3 regions of the Shewanella sp. 3_MG-2023 genome follow, and region 3 is predicted to be linked to each of the others. Evidence: predicted binding sites of a transcription regulator. Region 3 holds the regulator's gene; each other region holds the start of a gene.
What was found. The regulator LexA, encoded in region 3, represses DNA repair genes until DNA is damaged. The targets are predictions, from matches to a motif close to TACTGTATNNNNATACAGTA.

Region 1: Q4591_RS02400 (YebG family protein) is a predicted target of LexA. The motif match lies at 1,078-1,097, and genes of this name have one in related genera.
Region 2: Q4591_RS17615 (DNA topoisomerase III) is a predicted target of LexA. The motif match lies at 2,041-2,060, and genes of this name have one in related genera.

What each region holds. Positions count from the first base shown of each region.
Region 1 covers NZ_JAUOSH010000003.1:33,174-36,954, reverse strand. The annotation lists gene Q4591_RS02410 (paraquat-inducible protein A) at 1-283, opposite strand, end outside; gene Q4591_RS02405 (paraquat-inducible protein A) at 273-902, opposite strand; gene Q4591_RS02400 (YebG family protein) at 1,109-1,402, shown strand; gene Q4591_RS02395 (GAF domain-containing protein) at 1,427-1,885, shown strand; gene proQ (RNA chaperone ProQ) at 2,152-2,781, shown strand; gene prc (carboxy terminal-processing peptidase) at 2,804-3,781, shown strand, end outside.
Region 2 covers NZ_JAUOSH010000038.1:27,053-30,833, reverse strand. The annotation lists gene Q4591_RS17620 (hypothetical protein) at 1-1,678, opposite strand, end outside; gene Q4591_RS17615 (DNA topoisomerase III) at 2,082-3,781, shown strand, end outside.
Region 3 covers NZ_JAUOSH010000004.1:137,430-141,210, forward strand. The annotation lists gene plsB (glycerol-3-phosphate 1-O-acyltransferase PlsB) at 1-2,070, opposite strand, end outside; gene lexA (transcriptional repressor LexA) at 2,449-3,066, shown strand; gene Q4591_RS03795 (cell division inhibitor SulA) at 3,063-3,569, shown strand.

The DNA.
Region 1 (3,781 bases), on a different contig from region 3:
TGTCAGAGTGAACCAAATGCACAATACCAGTAAATATGGTGTCATAGGTGACTTTGCCCTGATTGGTGAGCACAGTGATTGGGTAGATATTAGCTGGGATCAGCAAAATGGCTGCGGTAATCAATAACGCCCAACTTTGCTGTAAACTGGCATGATTACGTGTTTGGATTTTAGAATCACAGCGACTACAACGGTCACGACTGATGTTATTGATTTTTCGACAAACAGTGCATAAACAAAAACCGATTTGTATTCCTTGCCGCGCAGGAGTGTTAGCGCTCATAAGCCATTCCCCACATATGTTCTAAATTATATTCCCGTTGTAAAAATAAGATAACTAAAAACAGCATACAAAAACAGAAGGTGCCCATGCCTAAATAAATATCTGAGAAGTCAGACAAGTTAAACGCAGCTACTAAAAATGAAATGACGTAAATTTCAAGCATAGTAAGTTGCGATAAGGTCGCATGGTTTTTAAGCAGTGCGCGATATGTCTTTTGCCAAAAACAGGAGTGCAATTTAAGTTTAACTATGGTGACTTGTAATAAAATCGATAAAATTAATAATCCCGGGGCAATGACCGCTGCCGCCATCACAGCGATGCCAACTATCCAATAACCTTGCAGCCACACCGTCACAGCCGTTTCAAAAACTGTTGTTGTTCGCACACTGCCTAAAAAGTTGATTTCTATGATGGGTAAAAAGTTAGCCGGAATATAAAATAATAATGCCGCGATACACAAGGCAAGCATGCCATTGATTGAGCAGTAAGGAACGTCATAAAGTGCCGTATGGCAGCGAGGGCATAACGCGCGAACATTAGACGGTAAGGCGCGCTTTTGAACGGCTAAGTCACAGGAGCGGCATAATATAATGGTGTTCGGGTCAAGACTTTTCGGCATAGATAAAGGAAAACCGTCCATGTAGTGAAATATTAATGAGCAATAAAATAATAAAAAACGCTTTGTTTTGATTAAAAACACAGTGGAAATATTATTTATCAAGTTACAATAAAACCTAATAATACCAGAATAATCAGAATACTTGCATCAGAAGTTAGTTCTATGACACTCTATGCACTGTATATAAAAACAGTAAGAGGTTAATCATGGCTGTAATAACAAAGTTTGTCGTGGTAAGAGAAGGGGTTGAGAAGATGACGTTTACATCTAAGAAAGAAGCTGACGCCTACGACAAAATGCTCGACATTGCGGATAACTTAGTGCCTTTTATTTCTGGCGCTGAGCTGGAAATAGAGGAAAATAGTGTCGAAAAACTTGCTTTTTATCTTGCATCTAACAAGGATGAACTTGCAAATTTATTAAAAGGGATCGTAAAGCCTAAAGCGGCTACACCCAAAACAGCAAACAAAAAAGCCACTAAAAAAGCGGCTGCAGAATAATAAAAACCTCACTTAGGATGGAAAATGAAAGCTGAGTTTTATGACACATTAAACCGCCAAGTACTGGCATTAATGACCGGTGAAGACGACCTTATTGCAGGAATGGCAAACTTTTCAGCGTTATTAAATGACAACTTAGATGATATAAATTGGGTTGGCTTCTATATTAAGCGTGAAGAACAACTCGTTCTTGGTCCGTTTCAAGGAAAAGTTGCTTGTACACGTATTGTGATCGGTAAAGGTGTATGCGGCACAGCAGCGGCAAATGATGAAACACAATTAGTGGCAGATGTGCATCAATTTGCAGGACATATTGCCTGTGATGCTGCCAGTAATTCTGAAATTGTAGTCCCTGTTCGCCAAGGCAATGACGTAGTTGCGGTATTAGATATTGATAGCCCATCATTGAATCGTTTTGATACAGACGATAGAAAAGGCTTAGAAATGCTAGTAAAAAGCTTTGAATCTTGCCTATTTGCTTAATTAGCGACCAAATATAGCAAATTGCGGGTCGCAATCGCTGCCATGAGCTTTATAATACCGAACAGCGCGCATTGCTATGGATAAAATTTATTTACTGTAAAATTACAGCTAAGTGAGTTAATTTGTTAAAGCATGTTTCAATTGCTTTAGCAATCGAATAAGAAGTGCTAATTTGAACGTTAAGCAAGATCTGTTTAACGAAAGATAAACGACTGTACTCGCAAAGAAAGCTGAGACTCAGTCCCTTTTATAACGTGGAAGTAAAAATGGAATCAACAGACAAGTTGACCGACACCAACGCAGTTTTAGCGTATTTATATGAAACATTTCCTTTATGCTTTATTGCAGAAGGTGAAACTAAGCCATTAAAAATTGGGTTGTTTCAAGATTTAGCTGCTAGGTTGGCTGATGATTCTAAAGTAAGTAAAACACAATTACGTGTAGCACTTAGACGTTATACAAGCAGCTGGCGCTACTTGAAAGGCGTTAAAGCGGGTGTTCAACGTATCGATCTTGACGGTCAAGATTGTGGCGAATTGGAGCAAGAACATATTGACCACGCTCAACAAACGTTGAAAGAAGGTCAAGAAAAAGCCAAAGCTAAGCGTCAAGCTGTAGCGGCTAAAGCGGCCCCTAAAAAGCCAGCAAGAAAACCTGCTGCAAAAGCACCGGTTAAAAAAGAACGTCCAGCTAAGCCTGCAAAACCTGCCGCACCTAAAATTAATTATGTTGCTGCTAAATTTGACGAGCTTAAGCAAAAACAACGTGTTAGTGTCAAGTTAGGGCAAAACCCTGTACCTGGTGTTATCACTGACATCAAGAAAGAAGATATCCATGTACAGCTTGATACTGGATTAATCGTAAAAGTTCGTGCAGAGCATATTTTATTATCGTGATCATTTAAGGAGTAACTTGTTGATGCGAAAACTCACTTTGGCTGCGTCGATTGCCACTTTATTTGTCGGTTTTTCGGCTTGGGCAATAACACCAACGATTCAAATCAACGAGTTACCTAAACTTGAGCAAGAGCCTCAACACAAGGTTGCGAGTAAAAGGGTAACGAATTTATTTACTCGTTCTCACTATCATCGCTTTGAACTTGATGATGCTTTTTCTGAGTTGATTTACGAAAGATATTTGCAACAACTTGATTTTCGTCGCAATGTTCTAACTCAAGCTGATGTTGATACTTTTAAACAGTATCAGCATTCGTTTGACGATATGGTCAAATCTGGCAATATCGAACCCGCCTTTGATATGTACTCCTTAGTGCAAAAACGTCGTTATGAACGTTTTGCTTATGCGCTTACTTTACTTGATAAAGAATTCGACTTTACCGAAGCCGGCGATGCTTACGAGTTTGATCGTGAAGAAGCTGCTTGGCCAAAAGATGAAGCTGAGCTCAATGAGCTATGGCGTCAACGAGTTAAATATGACGCACTGAATCTAAAACTTGCTGGTAAAGATTGGAAAGAAACCGTCGAAGTATTAGGCAAGCGCTATAACAATGCCATCAAGCGTTTAAGCCAAACTCAAAGTGAAGATGTATTCCAAGGTGTGATGAATGCCTTTGCGCGTACTGTAGAACCCCATACGAGTTATTTATCTCCCCGTAATGCTGAACGTTTCCAAATGGAAATGAACCTGAGCCTTGAAGGTATTGGTGCAGTTTTACAAATGGATGATGATTACACAGTCATTAAAAGTTTAGTTGCTGGTGGCCCCGCTGCTACCAGTGAAAAATTATCACCTGAAGATAAAATTATTGGTGTAGGCCAAAAAGACGGTGAGATAGTCGATGTTATCGGTTGGCGTTTAGATGATGTTGTAGAGTTAATTAAAGGCCCAAAAGGCAGTGAAGTTAACTTACAAATTTTACCTAAAAAAGGTGGCGCC
Region 2 (3,781 bases), on a different contig from region 3:
GACAAGCCTGACAGTCTACCGGCATGTTTCTGTCGGTTGTTGGCATGTCATTTAGACCTCGGTCTTGCTTGTATGCTCCAAAGTGCATGTTATGAACCAATGGTCCCCACGCCATCGCGTAGTCTTCACCTTCTCTAGCAGGTTCCCAGTTATAAGCGGAATGACATTGTACACATGAGTCACCGCCTAAATCGAAGCCACCACGCTTACTACCGTGCCCATCTAGACCTTCAGTATGACAAGAAAGACACTTTAGACCGTCAGAGCTAGTACGACGGACGTCTTTAACGTTTGATACTGAAATAGGTGCTATAGCAGGGTATCCCCAGCGATGAGTGTAATGAACACTACCATCGACACCACCAAATAATTTTTCACCTTCTTCATATGGTAGAGCATGTTCGATGATATAAACCGTGGTATTGTCGTCGCCAGCACGAGTCGATTTAGAACGTGCTACATGTCCTGCGTCACGACCAGGAAGCATCGCTTCGCCGTTTTTCATGACAGTAGCCCAACCCGCTGGTTCTGCATCTGTGTCTTCGATTGCTAAGATATCAACAACCTTACCTTCGCTATCAGTCGCTTTTGCAGTGACTTCAATCGTCGCTTTATCTTCACTACGAACAACAGAAATAACTTCAAAGTTATAGCGGTTTAATGCTTCATCACGATTTGCACCGTTTTCATGTTCATGTTGGAACGAATTGTGACAGGTTGCACAATCAAGGTCAGTAAAGTTACTGTGATTAACAGTTAAATCTTTATCTGCATCTTGTAAATTAGCATGACAAGTCGTACAGCCATTGAGAGATGCTGTAAATACCACATCGTCAATGTGACACGTTGAACAGCGGTACTTATCCATTGAGTAAGCACTCTTACTTGGATCTTCTGAGGACATTCTCTTAGCTAATGCTTCGTGGCCAGAAGCTAAATAACCACCTTCGCCATCAGCTAATTTACCATGTCCTAGCATTGCCATGGTGTTTTCAGCCCAGCCGCCATCTTTTTGTTCAGTTTGAGTGTGACAAACTAGACATGCTTCAACGACAACCACTTCTTGGTCATTGTCGATTGCATGGTGATGTTGATGCCAACCCCACGTTGCGTTGCCAGTAGCATCTTCAAATTCACCGTGACAGGCGACACATTTAGCATCGTCAGTGGTGCTAACTTGTGCATAAGAATCGTTTTTGGTAAACATCACGCGTTTAGTACGTGGCATACCATTTTCGCCATTACCTGGTCGAATATAGCCAGTACCAATTGATTCAGATGTCGCAGCTTCATGTGGCATAGAAAGGTTATAAATACCCTCACCAGCGTGAGTTAGCGTACCCGGTGCGTTATCATCACCCGCAACCCAAGTCACATCAACAGTGTCAGCAAGTAAACCTGCTTCATTTTTGATGGTTGACATTAACTGGACTTTATCTAAATCTTCTACTGGAACCCCATCTTGGTTCTCCACCGAAAATTCAACATTCACGACACCCTCGGCATATTGCCATTCCATGACTTTTGCTACTGCTGATGTGGTCACTACTGGTGGCACCCAAGGTGCACCAGGTTCGCCAGGTAGGCCATCGTTTCCATCTTTACCATCATTACAAGCACTCATCCCCAGTGCAGTAGCCACAAGTAAAGCAACACGACATTTGCTCATTAATTTCATCTCATACTCCAAAATGTTTTTCTTACCTCTTAATGGGTAATTGGAGCGTAATGTAAAGATTGCTTGGCAACTGTTGACTAGATCACAAACTAGGGGTATTACTAGTTTAATTGTTTATATTCAATGGTTTGAATATAAACCTCCTAGCTGAACATTCTGAATTAAAGCTTAATCTCCCGATGTGTTTTTGCATTAAGATCACAAATTAAAGTAAATTTTTATTGGTTGTTTTTGGTTAAGTTTAGCGCCTTAAAAGCGTGTTTTTTGATGCTTTAGCCTAGTATTTTGAGTGGCAGATTATCTTTCTAAGAAACCTGCCATTGCATTAACAGTTGCACTTATTTTTGCTATTCGCTAAATTACACTGTAATTTCATACAGTGTTTTAAAAGTCTAATAAATCTATGATGCTCTATATTGCTGAAAAACCCAGTCTAGGCCGTGCTATTGCCGATGTATTACCAAAGCCTCATAAAAAAGGTGATGGTTTTATCATGAGCGCCAATGGGGATTGCGTGTCTTGGTGTATAGGGCATTTGTTAGAGCAAGCAGAACCAGATGTCTATGATCCCGCTTTTAAATCATGGCAATTAGCCCATTTACCCATAGTGCCGAGTAAATGGCAGTTAAAACCTAAAACTAATACCCGCTCACAGTTGAGCATCTTAAAAAAGCTCATCAAACAAGCATCGAGTTTAGTTAATGCTGGCGATCCTGATAGAGAAGGGCAGCTGCTGGTGGATGAAGTCATTTCCTATGCAGGTGTAAAGGCCGACAAGATTGCTCAAACCCAGCGTTTACTTATTAGCGATCTTAACCCTTCGGCGGTAAAACGCGCCTTAGGGCAATTGCGCACTAATAAAGAGTTTGTCCCCTTATCTACCTCAGCCTTAGCCCGCAGCCGCGCAGATTGGCTATATGGCATGAATATGACCCGCGCTTATACCATTCAAGGCAAAAAAGTAGGTTATCAGGGAGTATTGTCTGTTGGTCGCGTGCAAACCCCGGTACTGGGGTTAGTGGTAAGGCGAGATGAAGAAATTGCCAATTTTCAGCCCAAAGCTTTTTATGAAGTATTGGCGCATTTACTGACCGATAACCAAGAAGGCTTTTCGGCTAAGTGGAAACCCAGTGAAGCATGTCAGCCATATATGGATGAAGAGGGGCGAGTGCTCGCCAAAGGCTTAGCTGAAAATGTGGTGGGGCGGATAACCAACAAAGCTGCTGAAGTGACCAAGCTTGAGTCAAAAAATAAGCGTCAGAACCCCCCATTGCCTTATAGTTTATCCAGCCTGCAAATCGATGCGGCCAAGCGTTTTGGCATGAGCGCTAAAGAGGTACTTGATACCTGTCAGAGTCTATATGAAAGGCATAAATTAATTACGTATCCGCGCTCAGATAGTCGCTATTTACCTGCTGAGCAACATGGCCTTGCACCCCAAGTTATTCGCGCAGTATTAAGTAATGATGCCGGTTTAACCGCTAAAGCAGATAAACCTAATGCCAAGCTTAAGTCCAAAGCCTGGAATGACAGTAAAGTTGATGCTCATCACGCGATAATTCCCACTGAAAAAACCACTAATTTGGCAAACTTATCAGCCAAAGAGTCGCAGTTATATTCTCATATTGCACGGCAGTATTTAGCCCAGTTTTACCCCGTCTATATTTATGATGAAACCCAAGTTGAAGTGACCATTGCGGGTGGCTTATTCACCACTAAAGCTAAGCAAGAACTGTCATTAGGTTGGAAATGTTTATTTGCGAAAATGCAGGGTAAAGATAATGCAGATGGCAGTGATGATGAAAATTTAGCGACTTTGCCGCCACTGAAAAAAGGTCAACAACTCCATTGTGAGCGTGGCGAATTGCTTGAAAAAACCACTCAAGCGCCAAAACATTTTACAGATGCGACCTTGCTTGGCGCCATGACGGGTATCAATCGCTATGTCACTAACCCTGAAGTGAAGAAGATCCTAAAAGACACCGATGGCTTGGGCACCGAGGCAACCCGAGCAGGCATTATTGAATTACTGTTTAATCGCGGTTACTTATTAAGGCAGGGTAAATCAATCATTGCCACCCCAGTTGGCGTTGGCTTGATCCA
Region 3 (3,781 bases):
TTGATTGACTTCAAAGTGATCGCTACCGGAAATTAGCTTTTGTTCAACAAACAAATCAAGCACTTGATCCACATAGGCACTTAAATCTTCAATGCCCATAAACAGCTCAGCTTTCAATAATGGGTAAAAATCATTAACAATTTGCTGGATTTTTTCTCGGCTAAATTCTTCATATTGCACCAAGCAACTGGCGATTAATGAAGGCACTGCCATTAGATGAATTATGTTATTGCGATAATAGCTCATCGCAATCACTGAGCTATCTTCAATTGCGATAATTTCGCCGATGGCATCTGTGGTTGAGGTAAATTTATTCAGCGACAAACATTGCTCAACTAGGTCATGAGCTGAGCCCTCAGCCACCGACGCATACTCAGTATAAGGAACATCCTTTAAGATTTTCAGGTAGAGGTCTAGCTGGGTTTCAAGCTCACTGCGCTGCAGGGCGTTTTGCTCTGAAGCCAGCAGCGCCATACTTGCTAATGTCACCGAACTCGCTGCGGCGGCGCCATTGATGTTAGTCATCACTTTATTGGCCAATACATTTACTGCTGGCGTTAACCATGATGGCTTTTGATCCGGATCTTGAGCAATTTCTTCACGCCAATTTGGCGATTGTTGATTTAAAAATTGCTGCACATTGATTGGCTCGCCAAAGTTAACGTAACCTTGGCCAAAGTTGCCTAATTTACGCAGCGCACCAAAGACCTGCCACACTGATTCTTTTTGCTTTTTCTTACCGCTTAACTCTTTATGATAGGTGGACACTTCCATCACATGATCATAACCAAGATAAACTGGCACTAAGGTTACTGGGCGTTCAATGCCCCGCAGTACACAGTTAACTGTCATCGCTAACATGCCGGTCTTAGGCGCTAATAAACGACCGGTACGAGAACGACCACCTTCGGTGAAGTATTCAACCGAATAGCCTTTAGCAAATAACTGATCTAAATACTCACGAAACACTGCGGTATAAAGTTTATTACCGTTAAAGCTACGACGAATAAAGAAAGCACCACCACGGCGGAACATAGGGCCTGCTGGCCAAAAGTTTAAATTAATACCGGCGGCAATATGCGGCGGCACCATGCCTTGGTAATACAAAATATACGACAGCAGTAGGTAATCCATGTGGCTACGATGGCAAGGCACATAGACAATTTCATGACCATCATGATGCAGCTTACGCACTTTTTCAGCGCTTTTAATGCTAATACCGCTGTATAACTTATTCCACAACCAAGTAAGAAAGCGCTCAGCAATACGCACTAAGCTGTCTGAGTAATCCGCTGCAATTTCATCTAAATACTGAATAGCTTTTTCGCGGGCTTTGTCTTCAGGAATTTTTTTATTAAGCGCTTCTTCTTTTATCGCTTGAGCAATGGCATCAGACTTTAATAATGAGTTGAACATTGCCTGACGATTTGGCAGTTGTGGGCCTGTCATCACTTTACGTTGGCGTCTAAAGTGCACTCGCGCCACACGGATAAGTTTATGCGCAATACTGACATCAGTGCCGTGTTCATCAGCCATATAACGTAGCGACATAGCATTTGAGAATTGAATAAAGCTATGGCGACCTAAGAACAAAATCATCAACCATTTACGTAACCAGGTCGGGTTTTCACGCTCAAATACGGCTGCGGTCATGGTGTCATCTTCTTTACCAGGGATACGTCCCCAATACAGACTCACTGGCACCAATTGAATATCAAGTTGATCATTTTTTTTATGTAAGGCTAATAAGCTGGTGAAGTTATCAACAAATTTTTCGCCACTTAAACGCTTGCCAAATAGAGGCTTACGACCTTCAATACACACAATTCTAGGGGTATTTAAGCCATCAACGTCTAGTCGCTCATAAGGGCTCGGTAAGCCATATTTGGCGGTCACTTCATTTAATGCCGCAATATCACTGAGTGATTCTGTCTTCATCACATAGACCACTGGTTTATCTGGGTCTAAGTTCAGATCGGCAAAGGGATCTTCAGGCACAACAACCGTGTGCACCATCAGTTTTTGAATCCAACGTAATGATTTTGCTATGATTGAGTCAGGTTTTAACATGAGTGTTCGCATATTCAACATCAATTAATTGGCCATAGAATACCAGATAATGGTTCAGTTTCACTAACAAGGGTCTATACAGAGAATATTTGTTCAGTAAAAATAGCCATATCCGAATAACAACCAACCTATTTTCAATCAACACTACTGTATAAATATACTGTTTAAACAAACGATGTGAGAAATAGCCAATTTCATCGGTTTAAAAAGCTGACTTACCTTCATTAACTAAATAATTAAATTACAGATACTTAACCGTGCCCCCATATATAGCCAACAAGAATTAGATGATAATAGTTAAATTAATTTGGTTAATACTTGCGCGACCACCGATACTGTATATAATGACAGTCACTGTATAAAAAAACAGGAATCAATATGAGACCTTTAACGCCACGCCAAGCTGAAATATTAGAGCTAATTAAATGTAATATCGCCGAAACAGGTATGCCGCCAACTCGTGCAGAAATTGCAACTCGATTAGGCTTCAAAAGCGCCAATGCCGCTGAAGAACACTTAAAAGCACTGGCAAAAAAAGGCTGTATTGAAATTATTCCTGGTACCTCTCGCGGGATCCGCATGGTGCAGGTGGAGGAGGAAGTTGAAGCAGGCTTACCACTTATCGGCCAAGTTGCTGCAGGTGAACCTATCCTTGCTCAAGAGCATGTTGAACAGTATTTCCAAGTTGACCCAGAAATGTTTAAGCCCAATGCTAATTTCTTACTACGCGTTCGAGGCGACAGTATGAAAGACATTGGTATTTTAGAGGGCGACTTATTAGCAGTGCATAAAATGCAAACTGCCACCAATGGTCAAGTTGTAGTGGCACGTCTTGAAGACGATGTAACCGTGAAAAGATTTGAAAAGAAAGGCAATATTATTTATTTACATGCTGAAAATGCAGAATATGAGCCGATTAAAGTTGATTTAAGTTGCCAAAACCTAACGATTGAAGGGCTTGCTGTTGGCGTTATTCGTAATGGAGGTTGGTTATGAACACATTAATAGGCAATGCACCGCGTCACCCTGGATTATGGGTAGATATGGCATCTGATCCCTTACCCACTAAACAAGGGATTGAAACCAAGCGCACCCAAAACCAAGGCTTAACTGAATTGACTCAATTATGCAGTCAGTTAGCCATTTTAAGTCAGCAAGGCCGTTGGATTGTACTGATTAATCCGCCGCATATCGGTTATAAGCAAATTCTTGCTAATGCCAATGTTCGTATGGACAGAGTATTGTTAGTTCACACCAAAGATGAAGTCGAAACCCTGTGGGCGATGGAAAAAGCGCTCACTAACGGTACTTCAAGTGCAGTAATTACTTGGACACCACCATTAGATGCCCGCGACAATCGCCGCATTCAATTGGTTGCCAAAAATGCCTTAGCCCAAGGGCTTATCATTGAAGATGTAAATACTCACTTACCTGAAGGCGACCCATTAACGCAAACTTTAGCAGTACCGACTCGGGTAAACCTTACCTCGTTTCACTAGTAAAATATGACTAAAAAAGCCCTTCACTACGCTGAGGGGCTTTTTTTTGCACTTTTTTCAGCAAATTAGATGATAAAGTGATCTTGATCAATATTTAATCTCCAAGTAATGTAGTTAACAAGGTAGTAACAATTTATCGTACTGCCGAGAATAAATGTCAAAAAGATACAAACGCTATTAAAAGATTGAGCTGGTACCGTGCGGTATAGAAA